Linked DNA regions of Parazoarcus communis. The protein of the gene in region 1 interacts with the protein of each later gene in a pairwise test. Links are inferred from orthologs where the notes say so. Each region holds a gene or a part of one and is shown in the gene's direction. Other genes may lie near its edges. The genes, in order: CEW87_RS06570 and bioB.

Region 1 (8,200 bases):
ATTGCGGTCAACCTCGCCGGACTGCCCGGCCTGTCCCACCCCTGCGGTTTTGGCGCCGGCTCGCTGCCCGTGGGCATGCAGCTGATCGGCAATTATTTTGCCGAAGGCAAGCTGCTCGCGACCGCCCACCAGTACCAGCAGGCGACCGACTGGCATCTTCAGCGCCCCGCCGATGTTCTGTGAGAACGCAATGATCCACCGCCTGCTTTCCCGCTACCTCACACCGCTTGCAGCCACGGTGCTGATGGCCGCCTGCGCCACCCCGACGGTCTACCAGCAGGACACCGGTACCGTCATGGAGCACCCGTCCGAGGCCGGCGGCCGGCTCAAGCCGATGCCGATCCGCCCGCTCAACGTGCAGGCCGACTGCCGCTTCAAGGACGAAGTCGGCTACAGCGGAAGTGCGCTGCTTGACGTCAGCTACTCGGAAGTCAGTCGCTTCAAGGCCTCGGTCAGCGTCCCCAAGCGTGGCAGCTGCCACTTTGATCTCGCCGACTTCGAGCAGGTGCGCAAGGAGCCCCACGTCGAACTGCGCGCGCGGGACGGCTGCGTCGTGCGCATGTGGGAACAGGGCGACCAGGTCACCGTCGCCTTCGCCCAGTGCGCCAGCCGCTGCGATCGCAACACCTTTGACTATGTATGGCCCATCCTGGTGGATCGGCCGAGCGGTCGCTGCAACTGACCGCCAGCAATAACGGATACAGACATGAGCAGATCGGATTGGGAAGTCGTCATTGGCCTGGAAGTTCACGCCCAGCTCAACACCGCTTCCAAGATATTTTCCGGCACCAGCACCGCCTTCGGCGCCGAACCCAATGTGCAGGCAAGCGCGGTTGATATCGCCCTGCCCGGCGTGCTGCCGGTGCTCAACCGCGGCGCGGTCGAGCGTGCGATCCGGCTTGGCCTCGCGCTCGGCTCGCACATCGCGCCCAAGAGCGTGTTCGCGCGCAAGAACTACTTCTACCCCGACCTCCCGAAGGGCTACCAGATCAGCCAGTTCGAGCTGCCGGTGGTTCAGGGCGGCACCATCACCATCCGCGTCGGCGAGGGCGAATCCGCCTACGAGAAGACCGTACAGCTGACCCGCGCCCACCTCGAGGAAGACGCAGGCAAGAGCCTGCACGAAGACTTTCACGGCATGAGCGGCATCGACCTCAACCGCGCCGGTACGCCGCTGCTGGAGATCGTCTCCGAGCCGGACATGCGCTCGTCGGCCGAGGCCGTGGCCTATGCCCGCGCCCTGCACGCGCTGGTGCGCTGGATCGATATCTGCGACGGCAACATGCAGGAAGGCTCCTTCCGCTGCGACGCCAACGTCTCGGTGCGCAAGTGGGGCGCCGAACAGTTCGGCACCCGGCGCGAGATCAAGAACCTGAACTCCTTCCGCTTCCTGCAGCAGGCCATCGACTACGAGGTGCAGTGGCAGATCGACACCATTGAGGACGGCGGCACCATCCAGCAGGCCACCGTGCTGTTCGACCCGGACACCGGCGAGACACGCATGATGCGCTCCAAGGAAGATGCGCACGATTACCGCTACTTCCCCGACCCCGACCTGCTGCCGCTGGTGATCGACGAAGCCTGGATCGACCGCGTGCGCAGTGAAATGCCCGAACTCCCGGTGGCGATGAAGGACCGCTTCATCGCCGAACTCGGCTTGTCGGCCTACGACGCTGCGGCGCTGACCGCCTCCAAGGAAATCGCAGCCTATTTCCAGGCCGCAATGGGCGCGGCAGGCAGCACCAACGCCGCCCAGGTGGCCAAGCTGTGCGCCAACTGGATCATGGGCGAGCTCGCAGCACGCCTGAACAAGGCCGATCTCGACATCGCAGCCTCCCCGGTTACGCCCGCCCAGCTCGCCGGGCTGGTGTCGCGCATCGCCGACAGCACCATCTCCAATGCCATCGCGCGCAAGGTGTTTGAAGCACTGTGGAATGGTGAGGGCGCGAGCGCCGACGAAGTCATCGACAAGCAGGGCCTGAAGCAGGTCACCGACAGCGGCGCGATCGAAGCCATGATCGACGAGGTGCTGGCGGCCAACCAGAAATCGGTCGAGGAGTTCCGCGCGGGCAAGGAGAAGGCCTTCAACGCGCTGGTCGGCCAGGTGATGAAGGCCAGCAAGGGCAAGGCCAGCCCGGCCCAGGTCAACGACTTGCTGCGCAAGAAGCTCGCCGGCTGACCCCGCTGCACTGATGCCTGAGACGCCCGACTGCCGCCATGGCAGCCGGGCGTCTTTCATTGGCGAGGCATGTTTCGGCGGCCAGGCGAGCAACGCCCGTTGCTCGCCGCTTCGCCCTCCCCCCCGCTCCCGGATTCCTTTTCGCGCCGGGGCTGACTATGCTTCACAGATGTCATCAAGCACCGGAGCCGACATCATGCGCACCTCGTCATCCCTTCTCCTCACCTTTGTGCTGAGCACCACATGGGTCGGCACCAGCCTTGCCGAAATGCCGGCGGACATGCCCAAGCGAAAGCCCGGCCTGTGGGAGATGAAGACCTCAATGGCGGAGATGGGCGGCATGGGGCAGACCTTCAACATGTGCGTCGGCCCCCAGACTGACGACCTCATCGCGCAGCAGGACAGGGGCGAGTGCGCACAGAAATCCTACCGCCGCGACGGCGACCGTATCCTGTTCAAGGCCGTGTGCAAGGTCGAGGGCAGCACAGCCACGATAGAGGGTGTGTTCTCGGGCGATTTCGAGAACCGCTACAGCGGCGAGATCCGCAGCACCTACGCGCCGCCACTGCAAGGCATGAAATCCATGACGGTGAAGCAGGATGCGCGCTGGCTGGGCGCCTGCCGGCAGGGACAGAAGCCCGGCGACATCACGATGCAGGGCATGAACGGCATCAACGTCGAGGAGCTGATGAAGAACATGCCGCGCGCGCGCTGACGTCTGCTTCGCGCTGCCGCACCAGGCCGGTCCGGCCAAACCACAGACGACCACTCACGGGTTGAGGAAGGTCAATGCGCATCCCATTTATTCGGTACATTCTTATATGCTTCAATACTGACGATACCGGTTGAGCACAGCCGGACGCAGCGTGATGGAGACACAATCATGCCGGACCTGACAGGAGTGATCGACTGGCTGGGCGAGGATCGCAGCCTTGCGCTCGGCGGGTTGCTGATCGGCGCCCTTTTCGGCGCCTTTGCGCAGCGCTCGCGTTTCTGCCTGCGGGCAGCCGTGGTCGAGGTGGCGCGCGGACAGCTCGGCGCCAAGCTCTCGGTCTGGCTGCTGGCCTTCTCCGCGGCGATCATCGTCACGCAGCTGCTGCATCTCACGGGACGCTTCGACACCGCCAACGTACGCCAGCTCGCGAGCCAGGGCAGCCTGTCTGGAGCGCTGATCGGCGGCCTGATGTTCGGTACCGGCATGATCCTCGCCCGTGGCTGCTCCAGCCGCCTGCTGGTGCTGGCGGCAAACGGCAACCTGCGCGCACTGCTCTCCGGACTGATCTTCGCGGTCACCGCACAGGCGTCGATGACGGGCATCCTCTCGCCCGTGCGCGAAACCATCGGCACGTGGTGGACGATTGACGGCGGCAACGCCCGCGACCTCCTCGCCTACGTCGGCATCGGGCACGGCGGCGGTTTCGCCTTCGGTCTGTTGTGGTTGCTCGCAGGCGCCTGGTTTGCCAGCCGCCACCGCATCACCGCCTGGGCCTGGGCGGGCGGCCTCGGCGCCGGCGTGATGGTGGCGCTCGCGTGGTGGTTCACCTACGAGATGTCTTCGCGCACCTTCGATCCAACCCCGATCAAGAGCCTGTCCTTCACCGGCCCCTCGGCCGACGTGCTGATGCTGGTGCTGTCGCCGCCGGGCAAACTGCTCGACTTCGACCTCGGCATGGTGCCTGGCGTCTTCCTCGGCTCCTTCCTTGCCGCCCTGCTGAGCCGCGAGCTCAAGCTCGAGGGCTTTCAGGGCGGACACGCGATGCGCCGCTACATCGTCGGCGCCCTGCTGATGGGCTTTGGCGGCATGCTGGCCGGCGGCTGCGCAGTGGGTGCCGGGATCTCGGGCGCATCGGTGTTTGCGGTAACCGCCTGGGTGACGCTGTCGGGGATGTGGGCCGGCGCCAGCCTGACCGACTGGGTGATCGACCGCAAGCTCGCGCCCCACCTGCCGGCCACCGCCGTCAGCCCCTGAAACGGCGACCCGGGCAGCGCAACGCTATAATCGGAGGCATACAAAGAAAGCAGGAAATGCCTCCCCATGTGCCAGCTGCTCGGAATGAACTGCAATGTGCCGACCGACATCTGTTTTTCCTTCGCGGGTTTCCGCGCCCGTGGCGGGCTGACCGACCACCATCGTGACGGCTGGGGGATTGCGTTCTTCGAGGGGCGTGGCGCGCGCGTCTTTCTCGAGCCCTGCGCCAGCGCCGACTCTCCGGTCGCCGAACTGGTGCGCCGCTACCCGATCCGCTCCCTCAATGTCATCGCCCACATCCGCAAGGCGACCCAGGGGCAGATTCGCCTGGAGAACACCCACCCCTTCCAGCGTGAGCTATGGGGGCGATACTGGATTTTTGCCCACAACGGCAACCTGTGTGGCTACCAGCCGTCGCTCTCGGGACGCTTCCTGCCGGTCGGCTCCACCGACTCCGAGCATGCGTTCTGCCATATTCTCGATGCGCTGGCCCAGCGCTTTCCCGACGCTGCGCCCTCACCGCGCGAGTTGCATGCGGCATTGAGGACGATCTCCATCGAGATCGGGCGCCACGGCGAGTTCAACTTCCTGCTCTCCGACGGCGACTACCTCTTTGCACACAGCTCTTCACGCCTGGTCTATGTCATACGGCAGTCGCCGTTTCCGGTGGCCCACCTGTCCGATGAAGACCTCGCCGTCGACTTCAACGAGGTCACCACGCCCGACGACCGCGTGGCAGTCATCGCCACCACGCCGCTGACCGACAACGAAACCTGGCAGTCCATCCCCCCCGGCACCCTGCAGGCCTTCCATCTCGGCGCGCCTGTCGCACTTGGCGAAACCTCGACCGTCGCAGCGGAAATCGGCACCGGACTGCCTCGAAGCGCGTAAATCTTCCTTATCGGTGCAATGCAGACGCGCTAAAGTACGGGCTTGCGAGCTTGTTGCCGGATTGAGGTTGTAATGGATTGCCCACTATGCAGCAGCACCCGAGACAGGATCATCTGGCAGGACGAGTTCTGCCGCGTCATCGGCGTGGACGATGCCGACTATCCCGGTTTCTGCCGGGTGATCTGGAAGGCGCACGTTGCCGAGATGACCGATCTTCGGCATGCTGATCAAGCCCACCTGCTCGACGTCGTACTGGCGACCGAAAGTGCGCTTCGCGCCCTGATGCAGCCGGCCAAGATCAACCTTGCGAGCTTTGGCAACATGGTGCCGCACCTGCACTGGCATGTGATTCCGCGCTTCACCGACGACCGCCACTTCCCGGAGCCGGTCTGGGGGCGCGAACAACGTCCCGGCCAGCCCCATGCTGCACCCAATGCTGCCACACTGGCGTCCACGATCACCAGCGAACTGCTTGCACGCAACGCCGACTGACCACCGCCGACATCCGCATCCGGAGTTTCTATGGACTACCGCAACCCCGCCGAATGCCTGAGCCTGCTGCCAAGCCTGCAGTTGAGCAAGGTCGACGAGACCCATGCCGTACTGTCGAAGATCATCGGCGGCCTCCTCGACGCCCTTCCCGCCCCGAATCAGCATCTTGAAGTGCTTGAGGCTGCACGCCCGGTCATTGCCCGTATCCAGGCCGACATGAGCAGCCGCTACGCAGACCACCCGCTGCCACCGGACAGCGAAGAGAACGGCACCCTGCTCGAGGTCGTCAAGCTGTGGCACAACCTGGCCCGCTCGTATGCGCAGATCGCGCGCCACGACGCGCAGATGGGCACGCTCGAGGATCAGCGCGCCCTGCTTGCTCAACGCCGGGTGCACTACGCCGGCCAGGTGCTGATCGAGTATTTCCGGGCACACCGCTCCTTGCCGGCGGGACTCTGGACCGAGGTTCACGAGAGTTTTGCCGCGGCCGAGAGCACCGGCCTGCTCCGGGCACGGGTCTCGGACCCGCTCAATACCTTGTGGAAAGCCCAGAGCGCGATGGAAGCCTACATCGCCATCCTGCTGGTCGATCTTGCCAACCCGTTCGGCCGTACCGGCCATGAACTGCTCTGGATCTGCCGCTGGGCGCAGCGTTTCGCGCCGTACTGCAGCCTGGACGCCGAGACCGAAGGGCGCAAGCCGACGGTCTATGGACTCGACCTTGGCGCAGACCACGGCCTGCGTCCGCTCGGCCTCCTGAACAAGAGCATCGGCTTGCGCAGTTTTGATGGCGGCAAGCTGGCGGGCCAGATCCAGGCCGTATTCACCCAGTTCAAGCAGGGCGTGACGCCCGCCTCGCTCGGGCTTGGTGATGACTGCACGCTCGACGGCAGCGCCCGCCTGCTGGTCTCGCTCTATCGCCCGTGGGGCCTGGCCTCGGCCGGACGTCGCTTTCCGCGCCGCGGCAGCCGCGGCCAGGTCGAGCTGACCAGCGACTGGCTCGCCATCGGCTTTCACATTCAGGGCAGACTGTTCGAACAGCCGCGCAGCTACGGGCTGACCACCAGCTTCAAGAGCGACATGGCGCTGATGACCTTCGGTGAACGCGCACCGGAAGCCCCGAGCAAGCTCCACGGCGCCAATCATCGAAGCGATGCCGAGAAGCTGGGCCTGGTGTGCGAGCGCTGGAACCTGCTCGATCAGTCAGTCGGTGGCTTCCGCCTGGAGCAAAGACCGCACGCGGAGCGGCTGGAGCACCATCAGCTGGTCGGGCTCAAGCCGCTGGACGGCGAGTACTTTCTGCTCGGTCAGGTCAGCTGGCTGATGTACCGTGACGACGGGGTGCTTGAGATCGGCGTGTATGTATTGCCCGGCGTGCCGCGCGTCGTGGCAGCCCGGCCCCTCGCATCCCGCCCGGGGCAACGCGAGCCCTACCAGCAGGCCTTCCTCATCCCGGCCAACAAGGGGCTCAAGGTTGAAAGCTCGCTGATTCTGCCCGCCGGCTGGTACCGGCAGAACCGGGTGGTGGAAGTCTTCGACGGCGGCAAGAGTGCCCAGTTGCGACTGAGCAAAGACGCACTCAAGGGCGCCAATTTCGACCAGGTGCGTTTCGACGCTATCGCGCCGGAAGCGCCATAAGCCTTGCGGGGGGCAGGCGGACACTGAACACGCTGCCTTCACCCTGCTTGCTGCTGACCCTGAGCTCGGCCTGGTGGCGCGTCAGGATGTGCTTGACGATCGCCAGACCGAGGCCCGTGCCCCCGGTTTCGCGCGAGCGGCCGCGGTCCACACGGTAGAAGCGCTCGGTCAGGCGCGGAATGTGCTCCGGATCGACGCCGATTCCGGTATCCCGCACCGAGAACTCCGCGCCTTGAGCATCAACACGCCATAAGAGATCTATTTTTCCCCCCTCTGGCGTATAGCGCACCGCATTGCTCGCCAGATTGGCGAACGCACTGTGGATCTCCTTGCCGCTCCCCAGCAGCACACCGTCACCTTCCATCTGCAGCGTCACCGTGTGGCGACCGGCCGACAGCAGTTCGGTGTCCTCGCGGATCTCCTCCATCAGCTCACCGACGTCGATTCTTTCTTCTGCCGGGGCAGGAGCCCCCGTTTCCAGCGCAGACAGCGTCAACAAATCCTCAATCAGCCGCCCCATGCGGGATGACTGATCCAGAGCGAGACGCAGGAAGCGCATCACGTCCTCGCGCTCATAGTCGTCCAGACCGTCGACCAGGGTCTCGAGAAAGCCACCGATGACGGTCAACGGTGTGCGCAGTTCATGCGACACATTGGCCACGAAGTCGCGCCGCATGGTTTCGAGACGCTCGAGTTGCGAGATGTCGCGCGACAGCACCATCTTCTGGTCGTCGCCGAAGGGAATGACCTGAACCTGCAATGTCAGGCCACTGCGTCGCCCTGCTGCCATGACCAAGGGCTCGTCGTGGTAACCGGACTGGAGATAATGAACAAACTCGGGCTGACGAACCAGGTTGGTGACCGGCGCGCCGATGTCATGCGTGTGATCAAGCCCGAAGTGCTGCTCGGCCTTGAGGTTGATCCACTCGATGGTGTCATTGTCGGAGAGATAGAGCACTCCGTCCGGCATTGCCTGGCTGGCGTCGTGGAAACGCTCCAGCGCAGACGAAAGGCGTTCGCGCATGTCGTAG
Region 2 (8,011 bases), 1.3 Mb from region 1 along the record:
CATGCATGAATCCCAGTCCGGATGAACCGTGACATGCGCGAGATCGTGGTAATCCAGCCCCGCACGCGCAAGCTGCTTGTCGCTCAGATCGAAGCCCAGCGGCTCGACCAGATGCAGCCGGGCGCCCGTGTTTGCGGTGAGGCGGATGATATTGCCCGTATTCGGAGGGATCTCGGGCTCGAACAGGACGATGTCGAACATTGCTCAGTCAGAAGTGGCAAAGCGCGCACTCTAGCTCAGAGCGGTGCCGGTGTGCGGGCGACCACCAGATTTTCGACCCGCGCCGCGCCACAGGCCTTGAGGCACCTCGCGACCTCATCCAGCGATGCGCCGGTGGTCATGACGTCATCGACCACCACCACGGCCTTCCCGTCGAGGCGCAGGGAGCACTCGAAGGCCCCCCGCATGTTGGCGACCCTTTCGGCACGGCCGAGACTCGCCTGAGCCGGCGTGTTGCGCACTCGCGCCAGACCGGCGAAGGCCATCGGCAACCCTGTGGCGCCAGCCAGCGGGCGTGCGATCTCTACCGCCTGATTGAAGCCGCGTTCGGCAAGCCGCATGGGATGCAGTGGCATCGGCACGATCAGATCAACCTCCCGGGGCAGCCCGAGTGCGTCGGCAAAGTAGCCCGCCAGCGCAAGCTTGTGCCGGTACTTCAGCGCCTGCACCAGCACATCGAGGGGAAACACATAGTCGAAGGCCACACGCGTGGCGTCGAACGCGGGAGGCGTGCGCAGGCAATGACCGCACACCTCGCCCTCCGTCGTCGGCAGCGCACACACCGGACACGACGCCGCGCGATGAAACGGCAGCCCCGCATGGCACTCGGGGCACACGGGCTGCCCGTCCGAACGCGCACCGCACAGGTAACAATCCTGCGGCATCACCACATCAAGTACATGGTTGAGAAGTTGCTGCAGACTTCGATGGGTATTTGACAAGTTTTCGCGCCGTGAACGAAGATGCCGGGTTACCGGATTACAGCGTGGACCAAGAGGCATGACAAGTACATCGACCATCCAGTTCGCCCGCAAGCCTGCTCCAGCCCTGCCCTCTGACGAGAGATGGAGCGTTGCCGACGTGCAGGCGCTGTTCGACATGCCGTTCATGGACCTTATGTACCGTGCGCAACAGGTCCACCGCGAACACTTTACCGCGGGACAGGTTCAGCGTTCCACCCTGCTGTCGATCAAGACCGGCGGTTGCTCCGAAGACTGTGGATACTGTTCGCAGTCCGCCCGCTACGACACCGGCCTCGAACGCGAACGCCTGATGCCGGTCGAGGAAGTCCTCGAACATGCCCGCGCGGCGAAAGCCAAGGGCTCCTCGCGTTTCTGCATGGGTGCAGCCTGGCGCGGCCCCAAGGACAAGGATCTTGTCCCGGTGCTGGAAATGGTGCGCGAGGTGAAAAAGCTCGGACTCGAAACCTGCGTCACCCTGGGCATGCTCGGCGAAGGCCAGGCAGCGCAACTCGCGGAGGCCGGGCTCGACTACTACAACCACAACGTGGACACCGCACCCGAGTTCTACGCCGAGGTCATCACCACCCACACGCTTCAGGACCGGCTCGACACCCTGGACAAGGTACGCGGCGCGGGCATCAATGTCTGCTCGGGCGGCATCATCGGCCTCGGAGAGACACAGACCGGTCGCGCAGGACTGATTGCCCAGCTGGCAAACATGAATCCGCCGCCGGAGTCGGTCCCCATCAACAATCTCGTGCAGATTCCGGGCACCCCGCTGGCCGATGGCAGCAAGCTCGACCCCTTCGAGTTCGTCCGCACTGTCGCCGCCGCACGCATTACCATGCCCACCAGCTTCGTGCGCCTGTCCGCTGGCCGCCAGGAAATGAACGACGAGCTTCAGGCCCTGTGCTTCATGGCTGGAGCCAACTCGATCTTCTACGGCGAACGCCTGCTGACCACCGACAACCCCGGCGCCGATCACGACGAACAGCTCTTCGTTCGCCTCGGTCTGCAGGCGATCTGAAGCACCAGTGGCGCAGGATCAGGACTTCCAGCTCGACCGTCGACTGCTCAGGCAGCGCTTCGACCGCGCGGCTGCACGCTATGACAGCGCCGACGTTCTCGCACGCGAGATCGCCCGACGCATGGACGAGCGCCTCGACTACATCCGGATCTCGCCCAAGCGCATCGTCGACCTTGGCTGCGGCACCGGCAGCGACCTGCTGAAACTGGCTGCGCGATTCCCCGAAGCCGCGCTCATCGGGCTCGACTTCTCGCTCCCGATGCTCGAGCAATGCCGCCGCCGCACCACGCCGCAAAGCGGCACGGCGCGGCGCCTGCTGGGGCGCCTGATCGGCTCTTCACCGCATGGCACGCCGGTGGTCGCGGCAGACGCGAACGCCCTTCCACTGCCGCGTGCGAGCGTCTCACTGGCGTGGTCCAACCTGATGCTGCCGGGGCTGCACGACCCCCTGCCTGCGCTGCAGGAAGCGCACCGGGTTCTTGAAGTGGGTGGCCTGCTGATGTTCTCCAGTCTCGGCCCCGACACGCTGCGCGAGCTGCGCGAAGCGCTGCCCGATCAGGCCGGCGAAAGGGTGCACCGCTTCATCGACATGCATGACATCGGTGACGTGCTGGTCAAGGCCGGTTTTTCGGACCCGGTCATGGACATGGAGATGCTGACCCTGACCTACAACGATGTCGACGGCCTGCTCAGCGATCTGCGCGCCAGCGGCGGAAACAACGCTGCCAGCTCACGCCCGCGAGGCCTCAGCGGCCGCGACGGCTGGGCGGCTGCACGGGCGCACTACGAAAAACTCCGTACCGAAGGTCGCCTGCCGGCCACCTTCGAGGTCATCCAGGGGCACGCATGGAAAGCCCCTGCAAAAACCACCGAGGACGGCAGGGCTGTGATCCAGTTCCGTCCGCGGCAGACCGACAGTTCGTCGAGCTGATCACCAAGGACGATGCTCCGATGACCTCCGCCCCAGTCTGGCTGTTCGACCTCGACAACACGCTGCACAACGCCAGCCCGCACATCTTCCCGCACATCAACCGCAGCATGACGGCCTATCTCGAGCGCCACCTCGCGCTGAGTGCGGACGAGGCCAACGCACTGCGAACCCGTTACTGGCATCAGTACGGTGCAACGCTGCTCGGGCTCATGCGCCATCACGCGACCGACCCCCACCACTTCTTGAGCGAGACCCACAGCTTCGATCGCCTGCACGAAATGATGGTGTTCGACCGCGCCCTGAAAGGCATGCTGAAGAAACTGCCGGGGCGGAAAATCGTGTTCTCGAACGCCCCGCGCAGATATGCCGAGAACGTGCTCGGCATCATGGGCATCCGCAACATATTCGACGACGTGGTCGCCATCGAATCACTGAACATGCAGCCCAAGCCGGGCATGGCTGCGTACCGGCAGATCATCCGCCGTTACCGCCTCGACCCCCGTCGCTGCATCATGGTCGAAGACACCGCGGCCAATCTGCGTACCGCGCGCCAGCTGGGCATGCGCACCGTCCTCGTGGGTGGCGGCAGCCGTCACCCCGCCTATGTTGACGTGAAGATCCGTTCCATCCTCAAACTGAGACGTGCTGCGGGCAGCCTGCTCGGCTGAACCCGCAGACAGAGGCGATCAGTCGCCGGCGCGCAGCCAGCGTGCAGCATCGAGCGCGAAGTAGGTCAGGATGCCGTCGGCACCCGCGCGCTTGAAGGCCACCAGCGCCTCCATTGCACACGCCTTCTCATCCAGCCAGCCGTTGGCCGCAGCGGCCTTGAGCATGGCGTATTCGCCACTCACCTGATACACGTAGGTCGGCACCTGCAGTTCGGTCTTCACCCGACGCACGATGTCGAGATAAGGCATGCCTGGCTTGACCATGTACATGTCGGCACCCTCGGCGATATCGAGGGCAACCTCGCGGATGGCCTCATCGCTGTTCGCGGGATCCATCTGGTACGTGTACTTGTTGCCCTTGCCGAGGTTGCCGGCCGAGCCCACTGCGTCCCGGAAAGGACCGTAGAAACTGGATGCGTACTTCGCCGAATAGGCAAGGATACGGGTGTAGATGCGCTGATCTTCGTCGAGCTTTGCCCGAATGCGCGCCACCCGGCCATCCATCATGTCGGATGGTGCAACGACGTCGGCCCCGGCCTGGGCATGGCACAGCGCCTGTTTGGCGAGCGCTTCGAGCGTCTCGTCGTTGAGGACATAGCCCCGCGGATCCGCGGGATCGATCAGCCCGTCCTGGCCGTGACTGGTGTAGGGGTCGAGCGCGACGTCGGTGATCACGCCGAGATCCGGGAAGTTCGCCTTCAGCGCCTGCACTACCCGCGGCACCAGGCCGTCAGGGTTCCAGGCTTCTTCGGCGCCCTCGCTCTTCTTGTCGGCGCCAACCACCGGGAACAGTGCCAGCGCCGGCACGCCCAGGTTCTGTGCCTCTTCGGCCAGTCGCAGCAGACCGTCGAGCGACACCCGCGACACGCCGGGCATGGACGATACCGGCTCGACCGTGGCTTCGCCCTCGAGGACAAATACGGGATAAATGAGGTCGTTCGCCGTCAGCACATTCTCGCGCATCAGCCGGCGCGAGAAGTCGTCACGGCGCATACGCCGCATGCGGGTGGATGGAAAGTTCGGATTGGCTTGCATATCGAGTCCGTCAGAAGTCATGAAAAAGCGATCGACGCAATCGATCGGACTAAACACATACGGTAACGTTTTCGGCGGGGAACTTCACGCATTGGGGGCTATCTCACACCGCAGATGGTGATGAACCATCTCCCGCTTCACCTCCCTGAGCGGGGCCTCGACCCTATCGAGGCTTTTCACCCCCGGCCTCCCCCTTAGCCGGGGGTTTTTGTTTTTGTACCCGCGACATCGCCTGCAGGCTCGGCAGCATCCGGCGCCAGTTCGTTCATCCCCAGCCAGCCGGTAACGATGCGCTCGCACTCCTCGACGCCGGTTTTCTTCAGGCTGGAGAACAGCTGTGCGGTAACTTGCGGGCCATAGGCAGCGAGGTCCTTGCGCACCGCGAGCAGGGTCGCATTGGCCGGGCCACGCGAAAGCTTGTCGCTCTTGGTCAGCAGCACATGGATTGGCCTGCCTGACGGCGCGAACCAGCCGATCATCTGGCGGTCGAGCTCAGTCATCGGACGGCGCGAATCCATCATCAGCACCAGTCCGATCAGGTTCTCGCGCTCCTTCAGATACGTCTCGATCAACCCGCCCCATTCGCGGCGGATCTTCTCGGGTACTGCGGCATAGCCATAGCCCGGCAGGTCGACCAGACAGGCGCCGCAATTGAGACGGAAAAAGTTAAGCAGCTGCGTCCGCCCGGGCGTCTTGGAGACGTAAGCCAGACGAACATGACCCGCGAGCGTGTTGATCGCACTCGATTTTCCAGCGTTGGAGCGGCCGGCAAAAGCGATCTCCGATCCGTTGGGCGGGGGAAGCCCCGAGGGCTTGGCGATCGAAATTTCGAATTGTGCGTTGCGGAAGATGGGCATCGAAGAAGGGCTCAAAGGCCGTTGGGCTGGGTAAAAACCCTCTTCGCGTCGCGCAACGAGGGTTTCGTGATATAGAATACCGCGTTTTAGGGCATTCACTCACGGCTTTCCGAGGACATCATGATCAAGCGTTCCCTGCTGCTCTCGCTGCTGCTGGTCGCAGGCAGCCTCCAAGCTCAGGATCAGGCACCCGACCTGGCCAAGGCAAAACAGACCGCAGAAACGATCTGTGCAGGCTGTCACATGGCGGACGGCAACAGCCAGCTTCCGGCAAACCCGAAGCTCGCTGGCCAGCACTCCGAGTACCTGTTCAAGCAACTGCAAGGATTCAAGAGCTGGGACGGCAAGCCGCCTGCGCGTGAAAACGCAGTGATGGGCGCCATGGTCGCCGGTCTCGAAGTGGCCGACATGAAGGCACTGGCGGAGTACTTCTCTTCGCAGACACTCAAGCCCGAAGCCGCCAAGAACCTTGACACCCTCAATGCCGGTCAGCAGATCTGGCGCGCAGGCATCGCCTCCAAGGGCGTTCCCGCCTGTGCAGCCTGTCACGGCCCTGCCGGTGCCGGCATGCCTGCCCAGTACCCTGCGCTCGCGGGTCAGTTCGCCGACTACACCGAAGCCCAGCTGAAGGCCTTCCGTGAAGGCGTCCGTGTCAACGACCCCAACTCGATGATGCGCACGATCGCACTGAAGATGACGGACAAGGAAATGAAGGCCGTGGCCGACTACGCTGCCGGCCTGCGCTAAGCGCAGCTCGCATCAAGAGAAAGGGTGGCTTGGCCACCCTTTTTTGTATCTGCCCTTTCATCCCGCCCACCTGCCCGCACCCCGTGCCCGCAGGTATTTCCGCATTCAGTGCCGACCTCGCGCCAGGCGATCCAGTTCAGAGGCGCTGAAACCAGCCGCCAATCTCGCCTCCCGGTGCAAGGGCGGTTGCGGCCACGGAGCATCGAAGCGGGCGATCAGATCAAGATAGCAGGCCTCGGCATCCAGCCCCCTGTCCTCACAGCACTTGCGGAACCAGCAGTCGCCAATCGCCACATGCCCCACTTCGTCACGCAGGATGATGTCGAGCACCGCAACACTCTCCCGGTCACCGATACTGCGCAACTTGTCCGCAATCGGCGGGGTGGCATCGAGCCCGCGCGCTTCGAGCACCCGGGGCACCAGAGCCATGCGGGACAGCACATCGTCCGCGGTGCGACAGGCCATCTCCCACAGCCCGTTGTGCGCGGGAAAATCCCCGTAGCGATGTCCCAGGGCGGTCAGCCGTGCCTGCACCAGGCCGAAGTGATAGGCCTCCTCTGCCGCCACCTTCACCCAATCATCGTGGAAGCTGCGCGGCATGCTGCGAAAACGATGCACGCAATCGAGCGCGAGATTGATGGCATTGAATTCAATGTGCGCAATCGCGTGCAACATCGCCGCATGCCCTTCGCGCGTGCCCACCCGGCGGCTCGAGAGCAGGTGCGGCGGAACAAGCTGCGGACGTTGCGGGCGCCCGGGCACCAACACTGCGTGCGGGTCGTCCGCACCCGGCACAAGGTCAAGGGCGCCAGCGCACCAATCCGAACGCAATTGCATCGTGGCCACACACTTGGCGTCGGGATCGTCGAGCATCATGGCCGCCAGGGCGGCTTCGTGAAGATTCTGGGTCATGCTGCAAATTTTAACGGCAGACATGCGCGACAGGTTGGCAAGCCAACATTGCGTAATACGCCAGTTGTGTCTGCATTGTGGTAAAAATGGACGTCCGCGACATCATTCGTCACCGCACTTCCGGATCCAGCAGATGACTCAGCCACCCACCCCCGAAACGACGCCCCGCAACTTCCTGGGCGCCGACGAAGCAAGAGCAACCATCCTCGACGCGGTCAGCACAATCGTTGGCTGGGAGCGTGTTGCCGTGCGCGCAGCGCTTGGGCGTGTGCTCGCCCTCGATGTCATTGCCCCGTGCAACGTCCCCGCGCACGACAACTCCGCCATGGACGGCTATGCGGTGCGGGCGACCGACCTTGCAGCCGCCGGTGATACAGCCCTGACCGTGGTTGGCACGGCCTACGCCGGGCGTCCCTTTTCAGGCATCGTCGGCGCCGGCCAGGCGATCAGGATCATGACCGGCGCGGCCATTCCCGAAGGCGCCGACACCATCGTAGTGCAGGAAGTCACGCGCCGCGAAGACAACCAGGTATTCATTCCGGCAGGCCAGCGTCGCGGACAGAACCTGCGCCGTGCCGGCGAAGATCTCGCCCTGGGCAGTGCAGCCCTGAGCGCCGGGAGGCGCTGCGGACCGGCCGAGCTTGGTCTGATTGCATCGCTGGGCATCGCCGAGATCACCGTCTGCCGCCGATTGCGGGTCGCGTTCTTTTCCACCGGGGACGAGATCGCATCCATCGGCCGTCCGCTGGCACCGGGCGAAGTGTACGACAGCAATCGCTACACCCTGTTCGGCGCCCTCACCCGCCTCGGTTGCGATCTGATCGACATGGGCGTGATCGCGGACAATCCCGCCGCGCTCGAGGCCGCATTCA

The links.
Region 2: the proteins of CEW87_RS06570 (region 1) and bioB interact in binary tests that used the Escherichia coli proteins (3 or more experiments, as listed by UniProt). The link is inferred for Parazoarcus communis from one-to-one orthologs.

The regions. Positions count from the first base shown.
Region 1 is NZ_CP022188.1:1,447,124-1,455,323, reverse strand. The notes cover bases 3,151-6,126. They hold CEW87_RS06570 (class II glutamine amidotransferase), read left to right. Parts: upstream 3,151-4,214; coding sequence 4,215-5,039; downstream 5,040-6,126. Other genes in these bases: CEW87_RS06560 (hypothetical protein), read left to right, coding at 5,562-6,126; CEW87_RS06565 (HIT family protein), read left to right, coding at 5,112-5,531; CEW87_RS06575 (YeeE/YedE family protein), read left to right, coding at 3,151-4,148. In the rest of the region: Asp-tRNA(Asn)/Glu-tRNA(Gln) amidotransferase subunit GatA, read left to right, coding at 1-183; CEW87_RS06590 (hypothetical protein), read left to right, coding at 191-682; Asp-tRNA(Asn)/Glu-tRNA(Gln) amidotransferase subunit GatB, read left to right, coding at 707-2,179; CEW87_RS06580 (DUF3617 domain-containing protein), read left to right, coding at 2,376-2,894; more of CEW87_RS06575, read left to right, coding at 3,063-3,150; more of CEW87_RS06560, read left to right, coding at 6,127-7,169; phosphate regulon sensor histidine kinase PhoR, read right to left, coding at 7,147-8,200.
Region 2 is NZ_CP022188.1:2,737,074-2,745,084, reverse strand. Bases 208-2,994 are described here. They hold bioB (biotin synthase BioB), read left to right. Parts: upstream 208-999; coding sequence 1,000-1,989; downstream 1,990-2,994. Other genes in these bases: CEW87_RS12505 (pyrimidine 5'-nucleotidase), read left to right, coding at 2,941-2,994; CEW87_RS12510 (methyltransferase domain-containing protein), read left to right, coding at 1,997-2,920; CEW87_RS12520 (ComF family protein), read right to left, coding at 237-941. In the rest of the region: CEW87_RS12525 (tRNA (cytidine(34)-2'-O)-methyltransferase), read right to left, coding at 1-201; more of CEW87_RS12505, read left to right, coding at 2,995-3,588; hemB (porphobilinogen synthase), read right to left, coding at 3,607-4,623; yihA (ribosome biogenesis GTP-binding protein YihA/YsxC), read right to left, coding at 4,818-5,480; CEW87_RS12490 (c-type cytochrome), read left to right, coding at 5,601-6,227; CEW87_RS12485 (ferritin-like domain-containing protein), read right to left, coding at 6,333-7,139; gephyrin-like molybdotransferase Glp, read left to right, coding at 7,273-8,011. UniProt on the Escherichia coli protein: Catalyzes the conversion of dethiobiotin (DTB) to biotin by the insertion of a sulfur atom into dethiobiotin via a radical-based mechanism.